4 regions of the Psychrobacillus sp. FSL K6-4046 genome follow, and region 4 is predicted to be linked to each of the others. Evidence: riboswitches for the same ligand, from Rfam matches in the RefSeq annotation. Region 4 holds a riboswitch; each other region holds the start of a gene.
What was found. A riboswitch is a leader RNA that binds a small molecule or an ion and turns the genes downstream of it on or off. The one in region 4 is predicted to bind S-adenosylmethionine.
Positions count from the first base shown of each region.

Region 1: it holds a riboswitch for S-adenosylmethionine, as region 4 does, so the genes downstream of both, MKY09_RS14130 (ATP-binding cassette domain-containing protein) here and MKY09_RS01020 (PLP-dependent transferase) in region 4, are expected to answer to the same signal.
Region 2: it holds a riboswitch for S-adenosylmethionine, as region 4 does, so the genes downstream of both, MKY09_RS02425 (5-methyltetrahydropteroyltriglutamate--homocysteine S-methyltransferase) here and MKY09_RS01020 (PLP-dependent transferase) in region 4, are expected to answer to the same signal.
Region 3: it holds a riboswitch for S-adenosylmethionine, as region 4 does, so the genes downstream of both, MKY09_RS05600 (methionine ABC transporter ATP-binding protein) here and MKY09_RS01020 (PLP-dependent transferase) in region 4, are expected to answer to the same signal.

Region 1 covers NZ_CP152020.1:2,856,797-2,864,434, forward strand. Annotated here, with positions in the region: gene addB (helicase-exonuclease AddAB subunit AddB) at 1-1,058, opposite strand, end outside; gene lepB (signal peptidase I) at 1,139-1,687, opposite strand; gene MKY09_RS14115 (TVP38/TMEM64 family protein) at 1,680-2,321, opposite strand; gene MKY09_RS14120 (AzlC family ABC transporter permease) at 2,456-3,139, shown strand; gene MKY09_RS14125 (AzlD domain-containing protein) at 3,141-3,449, shown strand; SAM riboswitch class I at 4,043-4,151, shown strand; gene MKY09_RS14130 (ATP-binding cassette domain-containing protein) at 4,300-5,325, shown strand; gene MKY09_RS14135 (methionine ABC transporter permease) at 5,315-5,977, shown strand; gene MKY09_RS14140 (MetQ/NlpA family ABC transporter substrate-binding protein) at 5,989-6,852, shown strand; gene MKY09_RS14145 (M20 family metallopeptidase) at 6,871-7,638, shown strand, end outside.
Region 2 covers NZ_CP152020.1:484,836-492,473, forward strand. Annotated here, with positions in the region: gene MKY09_RS02390 (AEC family transporter) at 193-1,098, opposite strand; gene MKY09_RS02395 (MarR family winged helix-turn-helix transcriptional regulator) at 1,338-1,757, shown strand; gene MKY09_RS02400 (DUF3147 family protein) at 1,745-2,092, shown strand; gene MKY09_RS02405 (helix-turn-helix transcriptional regulator) at 2,289-2,489, shown strand; gene MKY09_RS02410 (DUF3169 family protein) at 2,489-3,187, shown strand; gene MKY09_RS02415 (DUF6019 family protein) at 3,202-3,384, shown strand; gene MKY09_RS02420 (hypothetical protein) at 3,523-3,825, opposite strand; gene MKY09_RS02425 (5-methyltetrahydropteroyltriglutamate--homocysteine S-methyltransferase) at 3,923-5,029, opposite strand; SAM riboswitch class I at 5,145-5,247, opposite strand; gene MKY09_RS02430 (ABC transporter ATP-binding protein) at 5,320-7,056, opposite strand; gene MKY09_RS02435 (ABC transporter permease subunit) at 7,298-7,638, shown strand, end outside.
Region 3 covers NZ_CP152020.1:1,155,141-1,162,778, reverse strand. Annotated here, with positions in the region: gene MKY09_RS05605 (methionine ABC transporter permease) at 1-337, opposite strand, end outside; gene MKY09_RS05600 (methionine ABC transporter ATP-binding protein) at 330-1,355, opposite strand; SAM riboswitch class I at 1,447-1,551, opposite strand; gene MKY09_RS05595 (thioredoxin family protein) at 1,591-1,911, opposite strand; gene MKY09_RS05590 (toprim domain-containing protein) at 1,922-2,272, opposite strand; gene gcvH (glycine cleavage system protein GcvH) at 2,347-2,727, opposite strand; gene MKY09_RS05580 (arsenate reductase family protein) at 2,801-3,163, opposite strand; gene MKY09_RS05575 (acyl-CoA dehydrogenase family protein) at 3,419-5,200, opposite strand; gene MKY09_RS05570 (acetyl-CoA C-acetyltransferase) at 5,286-6,461, opposite strand; gene MKY09_RS05565 (3-hydroxyacyl-CoA dehydrogenase/enoyl-CoA hydratase family protein) at 6,490-7,638, opposite strand, start outside.
Region 4 covers NZ_CP152020.1:187,347-194,984, reverse strand. Annotated here, with positions in the region: gene MKY09_RS01025 (homoserine dehydrogenase) at 1-252, opposite strand, end outside; gene MKY09_RS01020 (PLP-dependent transferase) at 377-1,669, opposite strand; SAM riboswitch class I at 1,791-1,907, opposite strand; gene MKY09_RS01015 (glycerol-3-phosphate acyltransferase) at 2,052-2,693, shown strand; gene MKY09_RS01010 (YdcF family protein) at 2,712-3,299, shown strand; gene MKY09_RS01005 (hypothetical protein) at 3,390-3,791, opposite strand; gene MKY09_RS01000 (DUF2087 domain-containing protein) at 3,908-4,663, opposite strand; gene MKY09_RS00995 (M3 family oligoendopeptidase) at 4,811-6,508, shown strand; gene MKY09_RS00990 (lysoplasmalogenase) at 6,693-7,346, shown strand; gene pepT (peptidase T) at 7,380-7,638, shown strand, end outside.

The DNA.
Region 1 (7,638 bases), 1.2 Mb from region 4:
AGCCCTTCATAACTTTCAGTATCTCGGTGTAATATTGCCATTTCGTTATAGCGGACATTTTTAAATTGAGCTAAATCTCTAATTTGTCTAGCAACTGCATGAATCTCGGCGCGTCTATTCATCGCCTCCGTTAGCCTTAGTGCTCCATTAGACATAATTTGAGGAGTTGGGATTTGGTCGAAATTAGCTTCAATATGAGCAAGCTCTTCTGCTACGAACCGTCTTTGATCTGTAAAATGCTTCGTTTCCTCTACCTGAACGTTTTCAGTCTGAGCCATTTCAATTAATCTAGCAGCTGTATTAGCAGGCTGGAAGAAAAGAGATTGCTCATCAAAGGCATCTGAAAGACTCTCCATTGGCAGTGCGATAGATAGTCTTTTTACCTTTTTCATCAATGCTTGGATAATTTCTAGCTCTCGAGCGGTAAAGGAGGTGAAACCATCAATATAAATTTCTGAGGTTTCCAAAAGATAGGAGTCCTTAATATTATTTGCGAGTAGTGTTAAATACCCTTCTCCGTCTACATAGCTTGTCCCTAGCCTTTGTTCGATTAAATCAAGCATCATCATAATATCCGAGGATTTATCTAATAATGTTTGAGGGGCATCGACAGCCTTTAAGCTGCTAAAGGCATTGCTCATCGAAGAGGAGTCCACGCAATAACGACTAAATTCCTTCAATAGCACCTCTATTTGGTCGGTGAACCCCCGCTTAGTAGATGCACGCTTAAACAAAGTAAATTCGTCCTTGTTGTCCTCTAATAAGCTACGAATAAGCATACGATAGCCAAAGCCGCTAATCTCTTCTTTAGCTATCCCACCTGTTTCTTGAAGAACACGCCAGGCAAGCCGTTTAAATGTACTCACTTGGGCGCGAATAATTCCAGTTACCCCAGAATCAGCGGCCATGTCGTATTCACTGGAAAATGACATTTGGTCAGGTACTATATAAAAAATCGGATCTCCGAATGGAGCCGCATTTACTGATTGAACAATTTCTTGTTGCATAAACTTTGTCTTACCGGATCCAGACCGACCACTAATAATTCGTAATGACAAGCTAAACAAGCTCCTTTCCATAAAAAAAAACGAATAATCTCCTACTCTCTATTGTACAAAACATAGTCAAGTGAGGGAAATTATTCGGACGTAAAATTGAAGGTAGCATCTGCCAATGGAAGGTATTTGAATTTAACCTCTCCAATAACTTCATCTTTATCTATAAAATGAAAATACCGACTGTCTAGACTAGCAATTCGATTATCTCCTAGTACAAAAAGTTTGCCTTTCGGTACCGTTTTACTGCCAGTTAGTTCAAGTAAATTAAAGTCTTCCGTAAAATGTTCATCTGGATTTTTATAAGCAAGATTACTTTCTAGAAATGGCTCCTTTACCTGTTTTTCGTTCACAAATAGCTCATCATTTTCATACCGGATTGTATCTCCCGGCAACCCAATAACACGCTTTACAAAGTCTTCCTCACCATTGTTAAAAATGATGACGTCCATACGGTTGATCGGTGAGATTTTACTAATTAAAACCCTATCCTTATCCGCAAGGGTTGGCATCATCGACTTACCACTAACTTCATAATTTGTTACAAGAAACATTCGAACTACGACTACAATAGCTATAGCGATAGTTATGGCAATGACCCATTCCATTGTCTCCTGCTTAAATTTACTCAAATGTCTCTCCTCTTTTTCTCTTTCTTTTTATATTGACTCCACTTATGTCTTCTTCTACTCTCTTTTCAATTCTTTTTTCCACATGCTTTCCTATAAACCATAAGATAGCAATGATTAGGATAACAATTGCAGTTCGAACCGGTTGTGTCACAAGTGCTTTAAGATCTGAGCCGATAAAGCTAACGACAAAAATCATAATGAGCTTTCCTGAGGCTACAGTCCATAAATACGTATGTTTTTTTATATTTGATAACCCTGCTACGATATTAACCAGAGCAGATGGAGTAAAAGGGAAACAGATCAATAGGAATAGTGGTCCAAAACCATTCCTCTCTACCCATAATATTAATTTTTGTATTCTTTCATGCCTAGTTATAAAACCTAAAACTCTGGCCCGTCCATATTTACGAATAACTAAAAAGACGGTATAAGCTCCAACAAAGGAACCAACCCATGATAATAAAAATCCAAACAATAAACCATAAGCAGCTACGTTAGCAACGATAAAAACCACTAATGGTAAAAATGGCAGAAAGGCTTCCAGAAAGGGCAGAAGAATGCCGATAATCGGGCCAAGTGTCCGATATTCTTTTGTTAAATCAGTAAGTGTCTCAAACGATAACCAATCTGGCATGTCTCTCTCCTCCGCCTATGTATATTTATACTTTCCCCTTTTATTGTATACATAAAACTATACTCTTATAGTATAATTTTTTCATTATGTAAAAAGGATGTGAATATTTTGTGAATAGATCTTTCGCGAGCGGGATGCGGGATGGACTAAGTATCGCTATTGGTTATTTTCCCGTGGCTCTCACCTTTGGCCTATTAGCAAAAACCTCAGGATTGTCTCTTCTGGAGGCAACCGCCATGAGCATATTTGTTTACGCTGGAGCAGCCCAATATATGTCCTTAACGCTTATTACAAAAGGGGTAGACCCTATATTAATTGTATTAAATACTTTTGTAGTGAATATCCGTCACTTTCTTATGACGGCATCACTCAATGAAAAGATGCAAAGCGAGAAACGATGGATTAAAGGCATTTATGCATTTGGGATAACGGACGAAGCCTTTTCGGTTCTTGCTACTAAAAAAGGCGAGAAAATTTCCACCCCGTTTGCATTTGGTGTCGTGATTATTGCCTATAGTAGCTGGGTTGTCTTCACTGCAATTGGTCATGCGATTGGTGCAAACCTCCCTGCTTTTTTAAAAGCAGCGATGGCTATAGCTTTATATGCCATGTTCATAGGATTACTAGTCCCGTCTATGAAGGGTAACCGAAAAGTAGTGATGCTAGCCCTCATTTCTGCTGTGATTAATGCTTTTTTTTACTGGACTAGCTTACTTTCTACTGGATGGTCTATATTAGTCGCAACGCTTGCTTCTTCTATTCTAGTTGAAATCATCTATGCAAGAAAACAAAAAAGCTTGCCAAAAGGAGTGTTATAAATTGGGTAGTTGGTATTGGTGGATGCTCTTTGGCATGGCAGTTGTTACTTACATTCCTCGGGCATTTCCTTTAACATTTTTGGAAGGCAAGGAACTGCCACCTGTTCTTTCAGGTATATTACGTAATATACCTTTTGCTGTTTTAGGAGCATTAATATTTCCAGCAGTTTTATACATACAAGAAGGCGATATATTATTTGGTTTTATAGGCGCTATCATTGCTTTTACTCTCGCCTTTTTATTTCAAAATGTGATGGTTGTCGTCCTTGGAACAGTTGGTTTTTTAGCAGTTTATAGCCTCTTTATATAAAGGTTTAACTTCTTTAAAAATTTTATTTATTAAAGCTATGTTAAAGTTATTGGCTTATTTGGACTAACAATTCTTATTTATAGTGACTGTAAACATATTCAAATGACTATCAAATAAATTATGAAATTGGGGTTGGCAACAGTTTTTTTGCTTTGTTTATGCAAGTAAATTTATAATCAATATATCGATGTATCAAGGATGTTCCTATTTATTGATTGGAGCGCCAGACGGCGACTCCAGTGGGATGAGTGAGACAGATAAGACATCACAACCACGCGCGCAAGCGATGGGTGATGGCTTATCGCTCACCCCACGGAAAGCGTCCGGTTGGCGCGGAAATCAATTCAACTCTCTGATTTATAGATTTCTTTTGTATGCATCATAAATCACCCCTACTCTTTAACATAGCCTTATAGCTCATCCATGAATATAAAACTATGTTATTTATTATTTTTTTGAGCCCTTCAAAAATTTATATTCAATTAATCAATTAAGTGGTTCAAATTACCCTATTTTTAAAAACCTCTTGACGGTTATGTTTTTATTGTTTAAAGTTTAAAACAATTCTTACAACAATTAAATAGCACATCACTTTCTTATCTAGAGAAACCGAGGGATCAGGCCCTATGACGTTTCGGCAACAGGTTCAAATCTTTGAATACTGTGCCAACTCCTGCAAGCGCACTGCTTGAAAGATGAGAAAAGTTGGCTTTTTCGTAAATTTTGGAGAGCTTTCTTTTTCTTATCGTTTTTAGATAAGAACAAGGAAGCTCTCTTTTTCTCGTGATAGAAAGGTAGATGACTATCCTTTGTCTGTAACGAACCAATGATGTATGAGGAGGTAATTTGAATGATCGAGTTTAAAAATGTTTCCAAGACCTTTCGTCTTGGCAAGCGGGAGGTGCATGCAGTAAAAGATGTTTCTCTAAAAATAAAAGAAGGTGAGATATTTGGCATTATAGGATTTAGTGGTGCAGGAAAGAGTACGCTGCTTCGACTAGTTAATATGCTGGAACGTCCTTCTGCAGGCTCTGTATTTATTCAGAATATCGATGTCAAATCATTGACTTCCAAACAGTTACGAGCAAGACGAAGAAATATTGGAATGATTTTTCAAAACTTTAACTTGTTCCACTCTCGCACAGTTGGCGGAAATATTGCTTACCCTCTAAAGCTAGCAGGCTTGAGTAAAAATGAAATTACAAAAAGGGTGAACGAACTTCTTAGCTTTGTCGGGCTCTCTGATAAAGAGAAAGATTATCCAAGCCAGTTGTCTGGTGGTCAAAAACAACGTGTTGGTATTGCTCGGGCACTTGCTACCTCACCTGATATTCTCATTTGTGACGAAGCAACTTCTGCATTGGATCCAGAAACTACTGCAGAAATCCTTCGCTTACTTAAAAAGGTGAATAAGGAATTTGGAATTACCATTTTGTTAATCACACATGAAATGCACGTCATTCAGTCCATTTGCGATCGAGTAGCTGTCATGGAAAATGGAGAGGTTATTGAATCAGGAGACGTATTCGATGTATTTACTGATCCACAGCATCTTACCTCTCAGCGCTTTATACGATCTGTGCAACAGGATTTACCTTCTCCTCAAATCTTAGAGGATTGGCGTTCTCGAGGAGGCAACGGCTTTTATCGAGTAATCTTCAAGGGCGACGTAACAAATAAAGCCATTTTATCTCAAGTAACTCAGAAGCATCGCATTCATTTCAATATTGTTTATGGTTCTATACGAGAGTTACAGGAAAGGCTTTTTGGAGATTTAATCGTGTCTTTTGAAGGCGACACCGTGGCAATTCAAAGTGCCATTAATGAGCTAGAGACAATCGTTGACATTCAGGAGGTGGCAAAGCATGAAGGTTGATTGGAGTACTTTCTGGCCGAGGATTGTAGAAGCAACAGGAGAAACCATTATTATGGTGATTGCCACTCTTATCTTTGGTTCTATTTTAGGAATAACGATTGGTCTTCTATTATTTGTAACACGAGAAAGAAACATTTTAGAAAATAAAATTGTATTTCAGGTGTTGAACATCTTGATTAATATTATTCGACCAATTCCCTTTATCATCTTTTTAGTAGCCATCTCGCAGCTCACTAGATTAGTAATGGGATCTACGATTGGTACTGCGGCCGCCATTTTTCCAATGACAATCGTCGCCAGCTTCTCTATTGCTCGAGTAGTTGAAAATAACTTAGTGAGTATAGATCCCGGAGTAATTGAAGCGGCTCAAGCAATGGGTGCTAGTCCATTACGGATTATATTCACAGTTTTAATACCAGAAGCATTAGGACCTCTTATTCTCGGTTTAACCTTTATAACTGTTAGCTTAATAGACTTTTCTGCTGTGGCAGGAACAGTCGGTGGAGGCGGACTCGGTCATATAGCAATGACCTATGGATATCAGCGTTTCGACGGAAGTGTTATGCTCGTAACCGTTATAATACTCATCGTTTTAGTTCAGCTTGCCCAGTGGTTAGGAAATGCATTATCTAAAAAATTCATCAGACGATAAGGAGAATAGATATGAAAAAAATTAGTTTATTAGTCATTGCTCTTTTGGCAGCAATAGTCTTAGCAGCTTGTAACGACTCTTCAGCTGCTTCAGACAAGGATACAGTTAAGGTGAAAATTGGTGTGAATGGCTCTGATGGTGCCCAATGGCCAGTTTTAAAAGAGAAAGCAGCTAAAGAAGGAATTGAAATTGAGTTAATCGAGTTTGCAGACTACACTTTACCCAATAATGCCTTAGCACAGGGAGATATCGATTTAAATGCCTTCCAGCATATTTCCTTCCTTTCTCAATATGTAAAAGAAAGCGGAAATGACCTTGTTCCAATTGGTTCAACCATGTTTGCTCCTCTTGGCGTTTATTCAGAAAAAATTAAAGACATCAGTGAAATCAAAAAAGGCGATAAAATTGCTATTCCAGATGATCCATCTAACCAGGCTCGTGCACTTCGTTTGTTAGAGTCTGCTGATTTAATCACCCTTTCAGACAGCTTCGGGCTTTTTGGAGATCCAAGCGGCATTGTAGAAAACCCATTGAACTTAGATATTATTCCAATGGTTGCCCAACAAACACCACGAGTGCTGCCGGACGTTACTGCTTCTATCATCAACAATGGCGTTGCAGGTCAAGCAGGATTCTCACCTGGTGAGGACCCTATATATAAAGAAGAAGGAAAGGATGAATCCATCTATCCTTATGTCAACACAATAGTAGCCCGTGGAGAAGATAAAAATAACGAAACATACACACGTATTGTCGAATTATATCAAGAAGAAGATATCCAGAAAGTTATCACCGAGGATACAAAAGGCGGATCCGCTTTAGTAATTTTAACGCAGGAACAACTAGATCAAACATTTGAAGATCTAATCAAATAAAAAATAGGAGGAATACAGATGAGTATTGTAAAAGAACCAAAGGAATTATTGCTAAAGTCAATTGAGGAAAACAAAGAATTATACGTGCAGGTCAGTCAGGAAATCCATAATAACCCTGAAATCGGCAACCAGGAGTTCTTCGCTAGTGCAAAACATGTAAAGCTACTACGTGACGCCGGTTTCGAGGTAACTACTTCCGTTGCAGGCCATGAAACATCCTTCTACGCTATTAAAAAGGGAGTAAAAGAAGGGCCAACCGTAGCTTACCTTGCAGAGTATGATGCCCTTCCTGGACTAGGTCACGCATGCGGACATAATATTATCGGAACAACGAGCGTTGCTGCTGGAATTGCCTTGGCAGAGGCCCTCCCTCTTACAGGAGGAAATGTAGTCGTTCTTGGGACGCCCGCTGAGGAAGGTGGCCCTAATGGAAGTGCTAAAGGAAGCTTCGTCAAGCACGGTTTCCTTAAGGATGTTGATGTTGCACTAATGATTCACCCTTCCGGCAAGACTTCTTTAACTGGTGAAACATTGGCCGTGGATCCATTAGATTTTCATTTTCATGGGAAAGCAGCACATGCATCTGGATCTCCTGAGAAAGGTATAAATGCTTTAGACGCTGTCATTCTTTTATTCAATGGCATTAATGCCCTTCGTCAGCAGCTTCCAAGCACTGTACGTATCCACGGGATCATCACCCACGGTGGAGATGCTCCAAACATTATTCCTGACTACGCTTCTGCTCGCTTCTATATCCGAGCAGAGAGCTGGAAGAAAACAGAGGAA
Region 2 (7,638 bases), 300 kb from region 4:
ATAAAATAAGACTAGAAGGACAACCCAAAAAACATTTTTAATAACCACTGCAGCGTCTCGGCAAGGCAAGGGACATAAAAAATGTTACAGGTGCCTGGCACCTGTAACATTCTCGATCCTTTAGATACTTTTACAAAAAAAGACCACCTAAGAAAGGTAGTCGGTAAACGGGCTTTAGAAAAGCTTTAGATATTAAATTCCGAGAAAAAATAAAACGAATGGAATGGTAAGGATACTGAGAATAGTAGTTATAAAGGTTGTAAAGGATACTAAATCTGGTTCAGTTCCAAATTGTAAAGAAAGCATCGTGGTGTTTGCAGCTGTTGGCATGGCAGCTTGAATGATAAAAACCGTTTTAAGTAAGTCATTTAGCGGTAGAAAAAACATAATGGCTGCTGCCAGTAAAGGTGAAACAAACATTCGAACAACCGTTGCTGTCGTAACAAATCGATATGCAACTTTTTTTCTTGAGATTACTGCCAATTGCATACCGAGCACAAGCATGACGGTCGGAATAGAAGCATCTGCAGCTAGTCCCACACCTTCCATTACGGACTGAGGCACAGTCACATGTAGCACTTGAAGGAGAACTCCCAGTAAGGATGCATAAACTAATGGCATTCTTAAAACCTTATGTACAGCCTGCTGCCAGGTAGCTTTCTCCTCTCCACCTAAAGAGGCAAAAAAGATTCCAATGGTGTTCATGATCAAACCGTGGAAAACCATTATCACAACAGCATAATCAAATCCAACAGCCCCTAAAGCAAAGAGAACAACTGGTGCTCCGTAGTTCCCGCTATTAGGAAAAACACTCCCTAAAATTAATGCTGCTAACTGAGGACGAGTAGTCTGCATAAAAAGCGAAGAAAGCCACACGACTCCCAATAAGCAAAAGGTTAAAAGGAGACATGCTCCTAGAATATATACATAATCAATCGACAACTCATGCGTATAAAAAGTACGAAATGCTAAGAAAGGAGACATAAGATAAAGCGCAGCTGAAGAAATAGATTTAATATCAAACCCTATCAACCTCTGTCCTATAAAACCAATAAAAAAGATAATAAAAACCGGCAAAATAATCAGCAATAAATCCATCCAAACCCACCCCTTAACATATCTTCAAATATTACAGGTGCCAGGCACTTGTAACATAAACAAACAAAAACAAAAAAAACAAGACAAAGCAAAAACAGAACAAAGACAAAAAACAAAAAACTAGTCCGGTATCCGTAATATATATAACTATATCATTTGTGGAATCTTTTTTCTGAAATAGTTTTATGGTTATGTTAAAATTATATCGTATTATACGATATAAAAACGGGGGATAAAAAATGAGTATACAATTAAATCAACTAAATCAGTATTGGACTGACATTTATTTTTATTTACATTATCCACATGTGGATAAAATAACTCATCAAGCAGTACGAATACTTCAACTTCTGGATAAACATTCGGATGCTGGAATTAATGAAGTAGCAAAGGTTTTAAAGATTTCACATAACACTGCATCAGAACATGTCAAAAGGCTAATTGAGAAAAATTACATTGTTAAAGAGAGAAGTGGAGAGGACCAGAGAAGAGTTATTCTTCGATTGACCGGATTAGGATCCGATGTTTTATATCGAAACACAAGTCTGGATGATCAAAAATTATCGAAAGTCTTAGATCAACTATCGCAGGAAGAAAAAATAATAATTGAAAAAGCATTTCAAACCTTAAGTGAGGTAGCAAAAAAATGTACATTTTAATGAAGGTTATTATATCCGCTATTATCATAGCTATGGTAACGGAGATTTCGAGGAGATTTCCCACCTATGGAGGTATTATTGCAGCATTGCCTTTAGTGAGCTTACTTAGTATTGTTTGGTTGTATGTTCAAGGAGAGCAATCCTCTACGCTGAGCAAGTTCGCTTTAGGAGTGCTTTGGGGATTCCCAGCCACCGCTGTAATGCTACTGATTGTATATCTGGCATTACAAAATTCGTTGCATCTTTTTGTTTCCATTTTGCTAGGGATTGCTGGGTGGCTGTTCTTCTTATACATACAAGAAACCGTGGTTACTTACATTAAGCACATCGTCTAATGAGAGGCTGGTGTTGTTGCCACAGCACAGGTGGCAAATGAGGAAGCGCTTGTTTTGAATAAACTAAAAGAAATTGCAAAAGAATTGTAGACAAAAACACATTTGAATTAATTGACATTTTTTATAGTCATTTTGACAATTATAGTTGTCAAAATGACTATAATTGTATATATTGGAAGAGAGGAGGCGGGGAATGGTGAAAAGCCGTTTAAAGGAGTTAAGAGCAAGAGATGGACTCAATCAGACTGAACTAGCTAAGTTAGCTAGGATTTCTAGGCAAACTATTAGCTTAATAGAGCGAGAAGAATATATGCCTTCTATATTAATAGCTGTACGTATAGCTAGAATTTTTAATGAGCCTGTAGAAAATGTCTTTTTAATAGGGGAGGAAGAATAATGAAAAAGATGTTCACAACAATTGTTAGTTTACTGCTCGGAGGGGTAGCTGGTTTTACGATCACCTATGCTATCATGATGGGCAAAGATCAGGGTCGCGAGGCATGGGACCATCCTGTAAATCTGATTTTATATATTGTTTTGGCTATGATTCTAACTCTTTTAGTAATCGGTCTTGTGTTTATAAGGAAGATAAAAATAGTTAATTCCCAAACATTTGATGGGGAACAAGAGGATTTAATGGAAGAGTACAAATACAAAAAGGTCGCTGATTTGGGTATAGCTGCTAATATTTCACAGGTCTTATCTATATTAGCGGTTGCAGTTTCTATTCTAATGACAAACAATACAATTTTACAAATTGGTTTTATACTTTTGTTCATAGCTAGCTGGACCATTCCGATGTTTAGTGCAAATTTTATAAAGACAAGTTATCCAGAAAGAAACCTTCCGAGCATCCAATCAAAGGACTATGAGCAACGGCTTATGGACTCTATGGATGATGGGGAGAAGTACGTGACCTTACAAGGACTTTATAAATCGCATCGATTATTCAACCTGTTTATGCTCACTGGTATTAGTTTAGCTGTTGCATTTTCTTACTTTAGCGAGCAATCGCAAATTTTTTCTATAGCAGTAATGTGCTTAGTCTTGCTGGTAGTGAACACAAGCTATTTAGTAGTTGTACGCAATAAATAAGGGGGATTTTAAAAATGACAACGGGACAATTGCTTTTATGGATAATAGGTTTATCTATACTTTTATATTTTATTATCAAGTGGGGAGTAAAAAATGGGATTAATGAGTCTATGTTAGTCTCAGAGGAAGCTAGAAGGAAATATCGACAAGAACAAGAAGACAAGGTGCAAAGGTCCATAGACGATTTAAAGAACTAAGATTTCTTATTTCGGTAAGCCACCACCACAGAAATCCAAGCAGCCATGATGGCTTATCTTTTATACTTGCTCGCTGTTTGTTTATTAAAATAAAAACTGATACCTGTCTCTAAAATAAGACAAGTATCAGCAACTTAGTTATCCTGCATGGGACCATGTAGTAGGGGTTCCTGCTTTTGGGCAGTTTGGAAAAGTAGAGCCAGCCTCTAGAAAAGCTTCATCTCCATCTTCATCCACATAGCGACCGGATGTTAATACTTCCTGCCCTGAGCTGTGGGTATGACTTTCAGAGCGTTTCCAATACGTAACTACTTCCGTGTCGGGACAGGAAGGGAACTTCGAACCTTTTTCTAAAGTTCTAGTACTACCAGACTCACACGTATAATTACCGGTTTCTTCTACGACATCATCTGTTGTATATTCATAAACTTTACTCATCATACATTCCTCCCATATAGAACTGATATCTTATTTAAATAGATACCCTTACAGGCAAATGTAAAAACATTTCTACTAACGTTATTCACATGTGGGTAAGTCAGTTCCAGACATCCTTTGCTATTTGGACTACATGGCGAATTTTTGCCCATTGTTCCTCTTCAGTTAATATGTTTCCTTCCTCAGTAGAAGAAAATCCACATTGAGGACTCAAGCAAAGCTGTTCTTTTGGTACATATTTAGTAGCATCTTCGATGCGAGCTTTAACTAATTCTTCTTCCTCTAGGTCTCCATGCTTAGACGTAATCAGCCCTAGGACAATATTTAAATCCTTTCGATTAACATGTCGTAAAGGCTCGAAACCACCAGAGCGCTCATCGTCAAATTCTAAAAATAAACCATCCACATGTAATCCACCGAATATAGTTTCTGATACTAACTCATAGCTTCCGCTTGTAATATAAGTGGATCGGAAATTTCCCCGACAAATATGCATGGTCACTAGCATATCGGCTGGTCTTTTAGAAATAGACTCATTAATAGCCCTTGCAGAAAGGGATAAGGCTTGCTCTAGCGATAACCCCCTGTCCTTTAAGGAAGCGAGGCCTTCCTCGGAAAAGGAGGTAGCCCATGAAGTATCATCAATCTGAAGATAAAGACAGCCCTCATCGTAAATTGCCTGGATAAACCCTTGATAAGCTGTGATTAAGTCAGAAAATAATTCCTCATCATTGTTATACACACCTTCCTCAATTGCAGCTCGGTAATAAAGCATGTTCGGACTAGGAATAGTAAATTTTACAACAGCATCCCCAGCTGCTTCTTTTAAAAACTTGAAATGCTCAATCATGTAATGGGTACTAAAGCCAATCTTTCCTGTCACCTTAATACCATGAGCTTTTGTTTGCACCCCTTTAAATGATAGTCCTTGATCGGTTTCATAAAATTCCACGCCATCTAGTCCGCTTAAAAAATCGAAATGCCACCATTTTCGACGAAATTCTCCATCTGTGATAGAAAGTAATCCAGCTTCCTTCTGTTTTTCTATGAGTTTAATAATCTCTTCATTTTCCACTTGAGTTAGCTGCTCTTGGGAAATTTCTTTTTGTTCAAATTGAGCCCTTGCTTGCTTTAAACGTTCCGGTCTCAGGAAGCTTCCAACGTGATCTGCTTTGAAAGGTGCTTTTACAAGTAATTGATTTGTCATATTAAATTCCTACCTTCTATTTATATTATGTTGCGATTACTACTGTCTATAAAATCAAATAAAAAGAGGGCTCGCTTCATAAGAAGAGAACCCTCAATATATATTGAAGTCATTCTTCTTATCTTCAAGACTTAATGTCTATTGGATTTAGCACCACACCTAAAAGGCTGGTTGCTGAGACATCATAGGGCCAATCCCTCCGTCTCTCTTGATAAGAAATAAAATATTAAATTATCTAAATATAATAAAAATAAGTTTAACATGGGCTTTAAACAATTTCAAGGGCTACCTTACTTAGGGATAGCTACCCAGTGACCGTCGGATACCTCTACCAGCTCAGAATTCTTTAATTGATACTTGTCAGTAACATTAGACTCTTCCATGAGCACACGCTTTTTCTTGGCCTCTACTTTTGGGTCAGGGATTGGAATGGCTGCTAAGAGAGACTTAGTGTACGGATGCTGTGGATTAGTATAAAGCTCCTCACTTTCTGCTAGCTCTACAATTTTTCCAGAATACATGACAGCAACGCGATCACTTATATGTTTTACCATGGACAGGTCATGTGCGATAAATAAGTATGTCAGGCCTAGTCTGTGCTGTAAATCCTCCAAAAGCTCTACAATCTGTGCTTGTATAGAAACATCTAAAGCCGATAGAGGTTCGTCACAGACGATAAAATCAGGCTCAACCGCAAGTGCTCGAGCGATACCTATACGTTGTCGCTGTCCACCAGAGAACTCATGTGGATAACGTAATGCATGCGAGGGCTCTAAGCCTACCAATTCTAGTAATTCCTCTACCCGCTTCTTTCTCTCCTCTGCATTTTTGCTCAGACGATGAATATCTAATGCCTGCCCAATAATGTCTAGCACCTTTAAACGAGGGTTTAAGGAAGAGTAGGGGTCCTGGAAGATGATTTGCATATGCCGACGCATCGTTTTAAGCTCATTTTTACTTAAACGATTAATGGCCATTCCTTGATATAGCACATCTCCATCTGTAGGCTCATGCAATCGAAGAATCGTCCGACCGGTAGTAGATTTACCTGAGCCTGATTCTCCTACAAGACCAAGAGTTTCCCCGGGCTTTATAAAGAAGCTAATATCGTCAACCGCTTTTAAGACATTCCCGCGACTTACTTGAAAATGTTGTTTTAAAGATTTAACTTCCAGCAGTGGCTTTCCATTTTCTAATCCAATAGAACGAAGAGGAAGTTTCTTCGGCTTTTTCTTCTCGTCTAAACGAGGTAAGGCATTTAATAGTTTTTTCGTATAGTCATGCTTTGGGTTAGCAAAAATTTCTTCGGTAGTTCCTGTTTCAACGATTTCTCCATTTTTCATCACAGCTACACGGTCACACATTCCAGCGACAACTCCAAGGTCATGAGTAATTAAAATAATAGAGGTCCCAAAGCGCTTCTGCATATCCTTCATTAAATTTAGTATTTGAGCTTGAATGGTCACGTCTAACGCAGTAGTTGGCTCATCTGCAATAAGTAGAGTAGGCTTACATGCTAAAGCAATGGCAATCATAACTCTTTGACGCATACCACCAGAAAACTCATGCGGATATTGGTTATAACGTTCTTCACTATTTTTAATTCCTACAAGCTTGAGTATCTCAATAGCTTGTGCCTTTCCCTCTTTTTTCGAGAGCTTTTGGTGCTTAATAAGGCTTTCTGCTATTTGAACGCCGATACGAATGGTTGGATTTAAAGAGGTCATTGGATCCTGAAAAATCATACTGATATCTCTTCCTCTAATAGCTTCCATTTCCTTCTCTGTCTTTGTGTGGAGTTGTTCCCCTAAAAACTCAATGGAACCATTTTTCATGAAGGAAGGAGGAGAAGGTAAAAGGCGCATAATGGAACGGGCCGTGACACTTTTTCCACTTCCAGATTCTCCGACTATGCCCAATGTTTCTCCTTTTTTAACCTCAAAGCTAACACCTCGAACAGCCTCGAATTCATTGTCATTTGTTAAAAAGGAAATCTGTAAATCCTCTACTTTTAAAATAGTTTCCATGAAAACCACCTATCTGAATGAAATCTTCGTATTGTTTATGATTCATGCTCTGTTGTTAGAGAGCGTATATTTAAAGTAATATGAGCGGTTTCTACAAAAAAGAAGACTAAACACGCACATTAGTGGCGCATTTAACCCTACTCTAAATAGACTAAATAATTTGCGTTGACTTAATGGTAGTTCGAATCTATACTATACTATACCACTCGGATTTATACAATATGGAGAGGGGGGATTTAGTATGGGAAGAAAACTTTCTTCCAACGCATTTAGTTTTACCTACGGAAGACTACAACATCATTCCTTCTATAGTATTTTGTTATTTTTACTTGGTTTGCCGGTTCATGTCATTACTTTTATACTCTTTTACTTAAAAAAACAGAAGGATCCTCATTCTTCCTTAAAAAGTGATTTAAAGTCTGCACTTGAGACAAGGGGAGTGCGAGAGGAACTGTACGAAGAGTATAAGGAACAATATGAACGAAAGCATGCCTTTTTTAATGAAAAAATTAATAAAGAAAAAATGACGGCGGAAGTAAATAAACTAGTAGAAGATCGAATAGAAAAGCTTGTATCTACTGA
Region 3 (7,638 bases), 970 kb from region 4:
CCATACGGGCATAAAATGGAGCCGCTCCAATTACTAATGCAGGGATGGCCGCATTCGGACCACGCATCGATCCCGTCAACAACGTTGTAAATGGTATCAACAAAATGATTAAAATAATAAACGGAATAGAACGGAAAATATTGACTACTCCACTGGTCAACCAGTTTGCTATTTTATTTGCCCATGCTTGGTGTGGGCTTGTCAAAAATAATAATAGTCCTAAAATTAGTCCAAAGATTGCTGTTAGGACTGTAGAAATTGCAGTCATATAAAGGGTTTCTATAGTGGCTTCCCACATTTTAGGCCAATCAACATTTGGAAATAACGATTCAATCATTGTTGATCACCTCAGTTTTAACTTTTTGCGAGTGGATAAATTGAATGGCATCTTCCACCGCTTGTTCATTTCCATCGATTTGCAGGATTAGTGTCCCGAACGCTCCACTTTTCGTGTGAGAGATATTCCCTTGGACAATGTTTACCTCTAAATCGAACTGTTTGATTAATCTCGAAAGAATTGGTTGCTCTGTAGTATCTCCAACGAAAACGAGCTTAACTAGCTTGCCGTTTGGATAAAGCTTAACTAGGTTTTGAATGGTTTGAATTGGCTCTTTAGAATCTGAAATTTGAGAAACGAAACGCTTTGTAATAGGCTGTTGTGGCTTTTGGAATACCTCAAGCACATCTCCCTCTTCTACAACTTGCCCATTTTCCATAACCGCTACTCGGTTACAGATCTTTTGAATAACTTGCATCTCATGGGTGATTAACACAATGGTTAATCCTAGTTTTTCATTAATGCTTACGAGCAAGTCTAAAATGGAGTCGGTTGTTTCAGGGTCAAGAGCTGATGTTGCCTCATCACAAAGCAATACCTCTGGACCATTAGCCAACGCTCTTGCAATTCCTACGCGTTGCTTTTGTCCTCCAGATAATTGAGATGGGTAAGAGTCTCCTCTTCCTTCCAATCCAACAAGGCTTAAAAGCTCCTCTACTCTAGCTTTTCTTTTTTCCTTTGGAACTCCTGCAATTTCTAATGGGAATGCTATATTTTCAGCGACTGTTCGCGACCATAGTAAATTGAAATGCTGGAAGATCATGCTTACTTTTTGACGAAAGCTTCGAAGCTTGTCCTCATTAATAGATGTAATTTCCTGGCCATTCACTGTAATATGACCGTCAGATGGCTTTTCTAGCCCATTCAACAAACGTATTAGCGTACTCTTGCCCGCTCCGCTGTATCCAATAATCCCGAAAATTTCTCCACGCTGTATGTCCAGATTTACACTATCAACTGCAACGATTTCTCCTTGCTTTGTAATAAATCTTTTCGAAACTTCTTTTAAACTAATCAAGTAAATCTGACCACCTTTCCTAATAAAAAACCCCTTCTGCAAAAGAGCAGAAGGGGTGTATGTTATCTATTTAAAATAACGTTCATCCATTCTCTCATTTCCCAAAGCTATAGCTTTGCGTGACTTGGCACCATTTCACTTTCATGACGGTTGCCGGGCTTCAAAGGGCACTTCCCTCCACCTCTCTTAATAAGAGCGACACTATTAAATTGTGTTTTCAACATAACGAATATTATCATAGGTTTCCATCTTCGTCAATAGCCTTTATTGTTTCCAATAAGTAAGGAACTGATTGAAAAGCATAGATTTTCTTTTCCACTTTCCCATGTTTTGTAATAAGAAGACAAGGGACGCTTTCAATTTCCTGTTCTATCGCCAAATCACCTAGAAAATTAATATTTGCCTGACCAATTGGATAGGTAACCATTTCTTTAATAACATTCATCATTTTACTTGCTACCTGACACGTTCCACACATAGGCGTATAGATATAAAACAAGGTAAGTGTTGAATTGTTTTTAGCGCTATCCCATTGTTCTCTAGTCCATTCATTCATACACATCATCCTAAGGTAAAAATTCTTTTTTCACCTTAATATTAACACGTTTTAATATAGATGCCAAAACCTTCGCCGGTGTGTTTGCTACTTCGCCATACGTCGGGTTCGTATACAAATGAATTGCCTCTGGATACTCCTTCCTAACGACCGATCGAATTTGTTCCCCGGATTTGTCTGCATCTAGAAAAGCATAAATCGGCAAGCCATCATAAGGGCTTAATAGCTCCTCCAATTTTACATCGGATATCGTTCCATTAGTACATATAATTTCTGGAGATTCATCGAGAAGGCTTAATAATTGCAGCTTATCAGACCTACCCTCAACGATAATAATTTTATCACTAAATACATGTGCCATTTAGCTTCTCTCCCAACTTATCCTTTCCTTTATTATATGAAAAAAACGCCGATTATTAACCGGCGTTTTCATTATTACTCTGCTATTAATTCTTCGTACTTTTCAGGAGATAATAAGCTGTCCACTTCTGATACGTCAGAAGGCTCAACCACGATCATCCATGCATTTTCATAAGGTGATTCATTAACAAATTCGGGGCTATCTTCTAGCTCAGTATTTACTTCTACTACTTTACCACTGATAGGTGCATATAATTCTGAAACAGTTTTTACGGATTCAACGCTACCAAAAGCGTCTCCTGCCTTGATCTCATCGCCAACTTGTGGAAGTTCAACGAATACGATATCTCCAAGTTCAGATTGTGCAAAATGAGTAATTCCAATACGGACATTTCCGTCCTCATTTTTTACCCATTCATGTTCAGCTGAGTACTTAAAATCTTTAGGTACGCTCATAAATAAACCCCTCTCAAATAATTAATCCATTCTATTTAATATTCACATATTTTCATAGTAAATACAAGGTGCTTTAAGAGGTTTTCCACATGTCTTCAAACTGCTCTTCTTTAAAACCAAGCGTTAGCTTATGTCCATTATATACAAGAGGTCGTTTAATCAATTTTCCATCCGAAGCAAGCAGCTCTAACTGCTCATCCTCCGACATTGTAGGAAGCTTGTCCTTCAATTGTAATTCACGATATTTTACGCCGCTAGTATTAAAGAATTTTTTCAGTTCATAATCGCCTTGTGCCACCATTTCCTTTAAAAGTTCCTTTGAAGGCGGTGCGTCAACGATATGATGGTTCTCAAATGGGATATCGTTATCTTTCAGCCATTTGCTTGCTTTGTTGCATGTACTACATTTTGGATATCCATAAAATTGGATTGTCATTTATATCTCACCTTTTTCTTTTTATCATAATAATATTTTGTTACTCATGCAAGAGAAAGAGAAGCAAAAACACTATTATATAAAAAGAGATGCTTCTAACAAGATTTCGACGATCTCTCAAACAGATTTATCGTGAATTTCCTTAAGCGGTGATATTTTTTCTCTGAACGATGATAAACAACGTCTAAGCAGTGATAATCTCATCCCCCCTTAAACAAAAAAGCCATCTGGAGTCCCAGATGGCCAATGCTGTTATTAAACTACAAATTTTTCAGCTTCGATTAGCTTAACGGAAGCTTCGCGTTTTTTCTCGATCACGTTGTATGGTGTGTAGCGAGTTAACTTGCGAAGTGCAGAAATCATCATACGTAAGTTATCGCCATCAACTGAAGCAATTAGTGTTTCTTTTGCTGCTGCTTCGATTTCATTGAAGGCTTCTTGGCAGAAGATTTGAGTGTAAAGAAGCTTTTGCGTTGCTTTTTCTTCTCCACTGCGTGCGATCGCTTTTTCTGTACGAAGTACTGCTGATTCCATTGCAAAGATGTTGTTCGCAATGTTTGCGATGTGTACAAGTACTTCTTGCTCTGCTTCTAATTTTGTCCCGAAACGTTGAGCAGCCATACCAGCAGCTAAAATACCGATTTTCTTAGCGTTTGCAACTAGCACTTTTTCTTGGGCTAATGCTTCATCGCCAACTTCCTCTGGCATCATCATTAATAGCTCTTCTTGCAGACCTTGTGCTTTTTGAAGAAGTGGTAATTCACCCTTCATTGCTTTTTTCAGGAATGTACCTGGAACGATTAAGCGGTTGATTTCATTTGTACCTTCGAAAATACGGTTAATACGTGAGTCGCGGTAAATGCGCTCTACTTCATATTCTTGCATAAAGCCGTACCCACCATGTAATTGAACCGCTTCGTCCGCGATGTAATCTAGAACCTCAGACCCTACTACTTTGTTAATAGAGCATTCAATCGCATACTCAGCAATTGCAGCTGCAATTTTTGTTCCGTCTTTTTGATCTTCTTCGCTCATTTGGCTCATGCGATCCTCAAAGTAACCAACTGTACGGTAAATTAAGCTTTCTGTTGCATATAGCTTAGACGCCATAGTTGCTAGCTTTTGCTTTGTTAAATTGAATGAAGAAATAGGCGTCTTAAATTGTTGGCGTTGATTAGAATAAGTAATTGCTAGCTCTAATGCACGTTTAGAACCACCAATCGTACCTACACCTAATTTGTAACGACCGATGTTCAGGATGTTGAATGCAATAATATGGCCACGGCCAATTTCCCCTAATAGGTTTTCAACAGGTACCTGTGCGTCTTCTAGGATCAACGTACGTGTAGAAGAAGATTTGATACCCATTTTCTTCTCTTCTGCACCTACAGATACTCCTGGGAATGTTCTTTCCACGATAAATGCAGAGAATTTGTCTCCGTCCACTTTTGCGTAAACAACGAATACGTCTGCAAAGCCTGCGTTAGTGATCCATTGCTTTTCACCATTAAGGACATAGTGAGTTCCTGCTTCATTTAATTTAGCTGTTGTTTTAGCTCCAAGTGCATCTGAACCTGAGCCTGGCTCTGTTAAAGCGTATGCAGAGATTTTTTCTCCTGACGCTGAGCTTGGAAGGTATTTTTTCTTTTGTTCTTCATTACCGAAAAGAACGATTGGAAGCGTACCGATTCCTACATGCGCTCCGTGAGTGATAGAGAATCCACCTGCTACTGATAGCTTTTCAGCGATTAATGCAGAAGAGATTTTGTCTAATCCTAGGCCATCATATGCCTCTGGAATATCAGCTGCTAAAAGACCTAAGTCACCAGCAGATTTCAATAAACGTACAGAGTGATCAAACTCATGATTTTCTAGGTTTTCCACAACAGGTAATACTTCGTTTTTAACATAGTCTTCTGCTGTTTTAGCAATCATTTTTTGCTCATCATTGAAATCCTCTGGTGTAAATACGCGGCTTGCCTCAATATCCTCTACTAAAAAGCTTCCACCTTTAATTGCATCTTGAACTTGTGTCATTTCCTTCTCCTCCTATTGTGTGTAAACGTTTGTTTAATTGATTGTGAAATGCGCCCTTCAATCAAAGCGCATTTCCCTCTTTAAATTAAAGAAGTTCAAATACTCCAGCTGCTCCCATGCCTCCACCAATACACATCGTCACAACACCGAATTGCTTCCCTTGTCTTCTAAGTTCGCTCATCATTTTTAGAGTTAAGATAGAACCTGTTGCTCCAAGTGGATGCCCTAGTGCGATAGCTCCACCATTTACATTTACTTTATCTAGATCGATACCTAAATGACGAACGACTTGGATGGATTGAGAAGCGAATGCTTCATTGATCTCCCATAGATCGATATCTTCAATAGATAGACCTGCAATTTTCAATGCTTTAGGTACCGCAACAATTGGTCCGATCCCCATTACGTCCGGAGCTACGCCGCCAACTGCGAATGAACGGAATTTTGCTATCGGCTTTAAGCCCTGTGCCTCTGCAACTTCACGATCCATCACTAATACTGCGCCTGCACCGTCCGAAGTTTGAGATGCATTACCTGCAGTTACAGAACCACGCACGTTGAATGCTGGACGTAATTTTGCAAGTGTTTCTACTGTTGTTCCTGGACGTACACCCTCATCCATTTCGAACATAAATTTTTTCGATTGCGCTTTGTTGTTTTCATCTACGAAATGCTTGATCACTTCAACCGGAACGATATCATCGTTAAATTTACCAGCTGCAATTGCCGCTGCAGCAAGCTGATGTGAACGAACAGCAAATGCATCCTGGTCTTCACGGCTCACATTATACTTATTCGCCACCTGCTCTGCTGTATGACCCATTCCCATATAATATTGAGGCGCTGTTTCTGCTAAATGAGCATTTGGTCGAATGACATTACCCATCATTGGAACCATACTCATAGACTCTACTCCTCCGGCAATAATTGCCTCGGAGTGACCTAGCATAATACGTTCAGCCGCATATGCGATGGATTGTAAGCCAGAGGAACAGAAACGATTGATTGTGATTGCTGGTGTTGTATCTGGAAGTCCAGCAAGTGCACCGATATTACGAGCTACGTTCATTCCTTGCTCTGCTTCTGGCATTGCACATCCTAAGATTAAATCATCTATTGGGCCATCGTATCCGCCCGCTCTTTTTAATGTCTCTTTTACTACCAATGCCCCGAAATCATCTGGGCGTACATTGGCTAGAGATCCTTTTTTCGCTTTACCAACTGGTGTTCTTGCACCTGCTACGATAACTGCTTCACGCATGAGTTCTCCTCCTTTTACCTAACGCAGTCTAGTTGCGTAATGGTTTACCTTTCACTAACATGTGCTGCATTCTTGCCTGAGATTTAGGATCTGCAACTAAGCTTAAGAAAGCTTCGCGCTCTAAGTTCAATAAATATTGCTCATCTACTAACGTACCGTATGGAACCTCTCCACCAGCAATCACATAGGCAAGCTTTTTAGCAATTTTCAAATCATGCTCACTAATATATCCTGATAAGAACATGCCTTCAGCTCCTAATAAAAGTGCTGCATATCCCGGGGATCCTACAACAGGTACCTTTTCACGAATCGGCGCCTTATAGCCTGCTTCTGCAAGAGCTAGTGCGGCTTGCTTCGCATCATAGATTAAGTGATCTGGGTTAACGCTAATGCCGTCAGCCATGCTTAAGAAATTGTTCTCACGTGCCTCTTCACCCGAAGTGGATACCTTAGCCATAGCGATTGTTTCAAAAACCTTGCTAGCTACATTTAAGTAATCTATTTGCACTCCGTTTGGAATTCCTTTTAGGTGTTTCATGTAAAGCTCTTTATTACCCCCACCACCAGGGATTAGACCAACGCCCGCTTCCACAAGTCCCATATATGTTTCAGAAGATGCCTGGATATGAGCTGCTGGTAGAGTAACCTCTGCTCCTCCGCCTAATGTCATTCCAAAAGGAGCAACTACTACTGGCTTCGAAGAATATTTAATTTTCATTGTCGCATTTTGGAATTGACGAACAACGAAATCAAGTTCAAAAATATTGTCATCTTGCGCTTCCATTAGAATCATGCCAAGGTTTGCTCCAACGCTGAAGTTTTTACCTTGGTTACTAATAACAAGACCCTTAAAGTTTTTCTCTACTTCATCGACAGCAAAGTTAATCATTTGAAGAATATCTAACCCAATAGAATTGGACTTAGAGTGGAATTCAAGCAATGCAATCCCGTCTCCTAAATCAATCAGGCTAGCTCCTGAATTCGACTTAATGACACCATGCTTTTTCTTGTAGCTTTTTAGGTTAATCATTTTTTCATTGACTGGTACCGCCTGGTAATCCGCTCCGTCAAAGAAGAACAATTCACCGTTATCTTCTTTATAGAAGGAATCGAATCCTTTATCTAATAAGGACTGAACGAAAGCAGGTATTTCATAGCCCTCTGACTGCATTTTTTC
Region 4 (7,638 bases):
GGGCTCTTCGTTGACAATTGCCTCAAAAACTACCTGGAGTCCAGGAATATTCTCAATATCCTCAAAGTCGTCTGTTACCAAAACTCCTGGAGTTTCAGGTCTTTCTTTTGCTAAATTATTTATCAGGATTGCACAAATCTCAATATCCAACCCTAATGATTTTTTTAAGTCTTCTCTTTTTTCATTTACGATGTGATAAATCCCTTGGCCGACTGTTCCAAACCCTAAAATCGCTGCTTTTATTTTTGCCATGCTGTCTCCTCCAAAATGAATCTGTACAATTGAATATAAATAATCGCACTTGTGTAATATTTCAATAAATTTATTGACTATTTTACATATTGTAGACTATTTTTATTCATTATACAATAGGATTCTATCTAGAGAGGACATTTGTTTTTCTCAAAAGTACTTTTTCGAGTGCATTTTGTAAGTCTTCAACTGCCTCCAAGCCAACAGACAAGCGGATTAGATCCTCTGTAACACCTGATTTTACTAAATCCTCGGGAGTAAGCTGTTGGTGAGTAGTAGAAGCTGGGTGGATAATTAAGGATTTTGCGTCTCCTACATTAGCAACATGAGACCAAATTTCAATATTATCAATAATTTGTCTACCTGCTTCTCTGCCTCCCTTCACTCCAAATGTCAGAATAGAACCGAAGCCATTTTTTAAATACTTTTTAGCCAGCTCGTGCGTTGGATGGTTTTCAAGCCCTAAGTAGTTAACCCATGACACTTCCTCATTTGCATTTAAGTACTCTGCAATCTTCTGTGCATTTTCGTTATGTTTTGGCACTCTTAAGTGAAGTGTTTCTAGTCCTTGAAGAAAGGAAAATGCTGCCTCTGGGCTAAGAGTAGGACCAAAATCCCGAAGCAACTGAACTCTTAGCTTAATTGCAAATGCCACATTTGGTACGTCGATTCCATAACGTAGCCCATGATAAGTAACATCAGGCTCTGTAAATCCCGGAAATTTATCGGAGTTCCAATTGAAATTCCCTCCATCTACTACTACACCACCAATTGTTGTCCCATGTCCTCCAATCCACTTCGTTGCAGAATGTATAACAATGTTAGCTCCATACTCTATAGGATTTGAACCAAAAGGTGTAGCAAATGTGTTATCTACTAATAATGGAACTCCTACTTCATTGGAAATTTTTGAAACAGCTTCTACGTCTAGAACATTTAAGCTTGGATTTCCAATGATTTCTGCAAAGAAGCCTTTCGTTTTCTCTGTAACAGCTTTACGGAAATTTTCTGGGTCAGAGGAATCTACGAATTTTACTGTAATCCCATAACGTGGGAGTGTATGTGCAAATAGATTAAAAGTTCCTCCGTATAAATTTTCAGCAGCTATAATTTCATCTCCAGCTCCAGCAATGTTCAAAATAGAAAATGCTATAGCTGCTGCTCCTGAGGAAAGTGCTACTGCTGCTGTTCCTCCTTCCAGTAATGCAATTCTTTGTTCAAAAACATCTACTGTTGGGTTTGTGATTCTGGAATAGATATTACCAGTCTCTTTCAAGGCAAATAGATTTTGTGCATGCTCTGTGCTTTGAAATACATATGAGGTTGTTTTGTAAATAGGTACTGCTCTAGATCCTGTCACTGGATCAGGCGTTTGTCCACCGTGTAATAGAAGTGTTTCTTTTTGAAGATTAGTCATTTGAATTCCTCCGATTTAGTAGATTAGATGGATGCTGGAGGCCAGAGAGGATTATAGAACTGACAACTATAAAAACCCCTCTTCAATTAAGAAGAGGGGTCAAATTGATGACATGTTCCTCCTCTTATCTTCCAAATTCTATTAAAGAATTTGTAGGATTTAGCACCTTTCCAAGTTATAGAACTTGGTGGTTGCCGGACTTCTTAGGGCCTATTCCCTCAGTCACTCTTGATAAGAGTATTTGATTAGTATTCCATCTTGTTACACAGTATAAGTCTCCATATATTTAGATGTCAAGTCATTTTATAAAAATTCTGAAACTTCTTCTTTTTTTAATCGTTTAATATAATAGATAGAATAATTTTATAAGGGGTGTCATAGAATGGTTGTTTGGATTGTTAGCATTCTCCTAACTGGCTACATTATTGGTTCGCTACATGGATCTAAACTCGCTCAATGGATGAGTGGAGTTAATATAAAAAAAGAAGGTCTAAATAATTCCGGAGCATCCAATGCTACTGTCGTACTTGGCTGGAAGTATGGTGTTTTAGTGGGAGTCATAGATATATTAAAGGGTGCCATTATGATTATTGGCGTACGTGTACTTTCTGAGCAGTGGAGCTTGTTTAGTTCATCAGAGCTGGATCTACTTCTTTATCTAGCTGGTGCCGCGGTTATTTTAGGACACAACTTTCCAGTTTTCACAAAATTTAAAGGTGGGAAAGGCACAGCCTCCATTATCGGGGTTTTACTTGCATTACATTGGCCGGTCGGACTGGCTGGATTGCTTATATTAATCTGCGTTACACTTTTAACAGATTATTTGTTGATTGGGGTTTTGTTTTTTTACCTCATATTTTTAGGAGCCTCTGTCTGGACAGCAGATGGAACAGGGCCAATCTTAATAGCAGGCTTCCTATTTTTAATGGCTTCCTTCTTACACATAGAGAATGTCCAACGATTAATACGGAACGAAGAAACAAAAATTTCCTCTGTTATAAAGAAAAAGAAGCCTTCGGTTTAAAGGAAAAGAGTGAGTTAAATGAGCAAAAAAAAGAGGTGGATTGTGGTCATTCCATTCATAATAATCGCATCGAGCGGATTAGGTATGTGGATGCTTACAAGTAAATGGCTCGAGGATGGGTTAAAGCCTAAGGCCGACGGTTCCAATGAGTATGCCATTGTGTTAGGGGCCAAGGTCAAAAAAGGGCACATCCCTTCTCTAGCACTTCTTTATCGTTTGGAAGCAGCACTAGATTATGCTGAAAAATACCCATCTGTAAAACTTGTTGTTACTGGAGGACAGGGACAAGATGAGGATATAGAAGAAGCTATAGTCATGAAGAACTATCTCGTAGAGAATGGAATTATGGAGAGTCGAATTATAGTAGAAGATCAATCTACCTCTACGTATGAAAACCTTTTATACTCTCAACAGCTTCTCCCTGACAGCGTTACCTCTGTCACAATTATTACGAGTGATTTCCATTTACAGCGAGCAAAAATTATAGCTGAGGGAATAGGATGGGACGCAGACGTGGTAGCAGCTAGGACACCACAAATTTCAGAGGCAAAACTACGTTTGCGCGAAAGAGCGGCCTTGCTAAAAACCTTTGTCTCCGGAGAATAACAAGGGAGGGATAAAAAAAGAAGAGTAGCTTTGCTACCCCCTTCTTTCTCCCTCCCCCAGCTCGCTCATTTGCGAATTATAGGAAAGTTATTAACCCTCGACCAGTGCATAATATTTCAGAAGTTTACCTTCTAATTCAACGAGTAAAATAGGGCCTTCTTTTTCTATAGTAGAAAAAATATTTGAACCCACAGGGAGCTTATTCGACATTTCATCTTCAAAGTCTGTGTCTGAATCATTTCTTATTTTTATTTCCCCTACTTGCTCGCCTTTTGTTAAAGTTAGTTCCTCAACCCAGTCAATTTTAGTCTTATAAATCACACCATCGAGTTGAAAAATATCGGCTTCAGGGTCTAATGTTAAAACCTCTTCCGCATCAGGATTTTTAGTTTCATGAACTTCTATTTTTTCTGTGTTCAATGAATTAGAACATCCAACAGCAGTTAATAAAACGAAAATGATCAAACCCCAAAATAATGCAAGTTGTCTCACGTTATCCCCTCCTTACATTGTTAGACGGACAAGGGTGGAATAAGTTACCTTTCAATACTTTTATATATGGTCTTTATACTTTTCTAATTATGAATTGGATTCAATTCCCTTCTTCCTCATCCTTTTAACCAATAAGCACTACCATCATCTTCTCTATCTAAAAACCCGTACTCTACTAAATAGCGTCTGAGGGTTACATAGTCATCGTATATGCTTTTTAGAATTTCATTTATTTCTTTCTCGCTATACTGCTTTTCCTTGTCAAATTGCTTAATAATTACTCGTAGTGTTGCAAGCTTTTGTTTTTCCTTTTTCGGAAACTTAATCATCCGACCACTTATTCCCTCTGGGAAGAATTTTTTCTCTACTTCTGCTTGTTCATCAGCTGTTATATTATAACGATCGTCTACCATCGTAGCGTTTTTATGAATTGGCAGGAAATTAGGGGCATGTCTGTCCTTTTCCTTCAACAGCTCCATCATTGTCAAAAATATCTTTGCTTGGCGTTCCTTTTCCTTCAAGACAAATCGATGATTTCGAATAGTCGAGGCACTCCCTATCTCTAACTCCTTTTGAATTTCTAAGTCACTTCTCCCTTCATAAAACAGTTGCAATAAGCTATTTTGATGGTCCGTCAAGCCAGTTAGCTTTTTGTTTAAGCCAATTAAATGATCAAATACAGAGTTATGTTGTTTCTCTATATGAAGCTTCATAAATCGCTCCGATTCATACAAAACATTATTTTCAGGATATATTAAGCCCTTTTCAACTTTCTCCCCACATAATAAACATTGATAGCATTCCTTTTCCTCCACATACCCTTTTTTCATCTCTTCCATAGATGCGTCCAAAAAGTTTTCAATTACTCTCATAACAAACATAACTCCTTTTCGTTTGTAAATATACAAACATTTTATATTAATATCTATTTTAAATCAAATTAAATAATACTGTTGCAATTTTTCTGAAAATAATAAACAATTAAAAGGAAGGATTACAAGAAAATAGGGGGAAATACATTGGTTACATTCAAAGAATACGAATACAAAAGACCAGATTTGCAAGAAATGAAGACAGCTTTTCATAGTTTATTAGATAAAATGAAGGAAGCTACTTCTGTAGAGGAGCAAAATTCAATAATTGAAGAGATTAACTCGATTCGCAACAACTTCTCTACTCAAGCAAACCTTGTTTATATCCGAGCTTCTATCGATACAAACGATGAATTTTATCAAAAGGAACGCGATTTTTTAGATGAAATCAGTCCCGAGGTAGATGAGCTTGTCACAGAATACTACAAGGTTCTTGTAGCTTCCCCATACCGCAATGAGCTAGAAAAAAAGTGGGGCAACCAATTATTTGATTTGGCAGACTTTCAGATTAAAGGATTCTCTTCAGAGTTGATCGGCTTAATGCAAAAGGAAAACAAACTAACCTCTGACTACTCTAAGCTTGTTGCATCTGCAGAAGTAGAGTTCGAGGGAGAAAAATATACACTAGCACAGCTTGGAAAGTTTACAGAGTCTACAGACCGCGAAATAAGAAAGAAAGCTAGAGAAGCTTCTATTGGGTTTTTCCAAGAAAATGAAGCCAAATTTGATGACATCTATGACCAACTTGTTAAGCTACGTCATGAGATGGCAACTACTCTTGGCTACAAAAACTTTGTAGAGCTTGGTTATATTCGGATGAACAGAATCGACTATAATGCGGAGATGGTAAAAAAATTCCGTGACCAGGTTCGTGATTATATAGTTCCTCTTGCCAATAAGCTACACGAAAGACAGGCTAAACGCATTGGTGTAGAGAAGCTTAAATTTTATGATGAACCACTTAACTTTTTAACTGGAAATGCAACTCCACAAGGTTCTCCTCAATGGATTATCGACAATGGAAAGAAAATGTATGAGGAGCTTTCTCCAGAAACAGCGGAATTCTTCCAGTTTATGATTGACCGGGACCTAATGGATTTAGAAGCTAAAAAAGGAAAAGAAGCTGGAGGATATTGTACATTTATCGATGACTATGAATCTCCTTATATTTTCTCTAATTTCAATGGAACATCTGGAGATATTGATGTGTTAACTCATGAAGCAGGTCATGCTTTTCAGGTTTATACAAGTAGAAATATCGGGATACCGGAATATATCTGGCCAACGTTTGAATCCTGCGAGATCCACTCGATGAGTATGGAATTTTTCACTTGGCCATGGATGGAGCTTTTCTTCAAGGACCAAACAGAGAAATATAAATTTGCCCATCTAAGTAGTGGTCTTCTGTTCCTTCCTTACGGCGTGGCAGTAGACGAATTCCAGCACATTGTATATGAAAATCCAGAAATGACACCAGCAGAAAGAAAAGCAGCATGGAGAAAAATTGAGCAAGCGTACCTCCCTCATCGTGATTATGATGGAAACAGTTATTATGAGGCTGGTGGCTTCTGGCAGCGCCAAGGACATATATATGCAAGTCCTTTCTATTACATCGATTATACGTTGGCACAGATTTGTGCATTCCAATTTTGGAAGCGTTCAAGAGAGGATCGTGACTCTGCATGGAAGGATTACTTACACCTTTGTAAACTTGGGGGCTCTATGTCCTTCACTAAGCTTGTAAAAGAAGCTAACCTCATTTCTCCTTTTGAGGAAGGATGCGTCGAGTCTGTCATAGGTACAATTGAGGATTACTTAAACAGCGTAGATGATGCGGCTCTTTAAAAAGGCAAGCTGAGTTACGCTAACTATACAAACATTTATAGAGGATGGTCGTGATTTTCGTCACGGCCATCCTCATTTTGGGTATTAGCCTTTTTGTGTTTGTTAGAATCTTTTAGATAATGCGCTCATACAATAGCAGGTAATTCATAGAAGATAACGAATGTAAGTATAAAGGGGTGTTATTATGTCAAGTAAAATATTAGCAATTACAATTGCGATTATGGGAATTATTTATATATTTTTGATACCTCATGATCCGGTTGGTATTAAAATAATGTTCAAACTTATTCCTATGCTGCTTATTATTCTTTTTGCAAGTGTTCAACCACCTGGTTTACCCAAGAGCTACAAGACACTTATCATATTAGGATTATTTATATGTATGCTAGCAGACGGACTAATTTATTGGTTTATTATTGGTCTCATCACATTTTTAATAGGACATATCGTTTATATTTTTGCGTTCAGAAGAATAAAGAAAAACACAATCCCTAAGTGGGCAGCAGCTTTGTTACTTCTTTATGGGCTTATTATGATTATTTGGATTGCAGGCACCTTATGGACTGAAGGAGAATTTGTTTTAGTAGTTGCTGTTGTTCTGTATATAGGTGTTATTTTAACTATGGGCTGGCATGCATTACAGACAGGTAATAGGTTCGCCATAATTGGTGCCATCTTATTTATATTCTCTGATTCCATCCTAGCGATTAATAAGTTTATAGTAGCTATCCCTTATGAGCATGCACTTGTAATGCTCTCCTACTATGGTGCACAATTTCTCTTCTCATACAGTATATTTTCGCATTATTCCTCAACACGGAATAATCTGTTAAAATAAATATATGCTTTGCATATTGGAGGAGATTTTATCATGAAAGAAATTCTTATTGATCGATTAACTAGATACGCTAAAATAGATACACAATCCAATGCCGCTAGCTCTTCTTGTCCTTCTACTGAAGGTCAGTGGGACTTACTTCATTTATTGGAGAAGGAATTAGCAGAACTTGGGATGGAAGAGATCACATTAGATGATAATGGATACTTGTTTGCCTCTCTACCAGCTAACACAAATAAGGATGTGCCTACAATCGGCTTTTTGGCACATGTGGATACAGCAACAGATTACA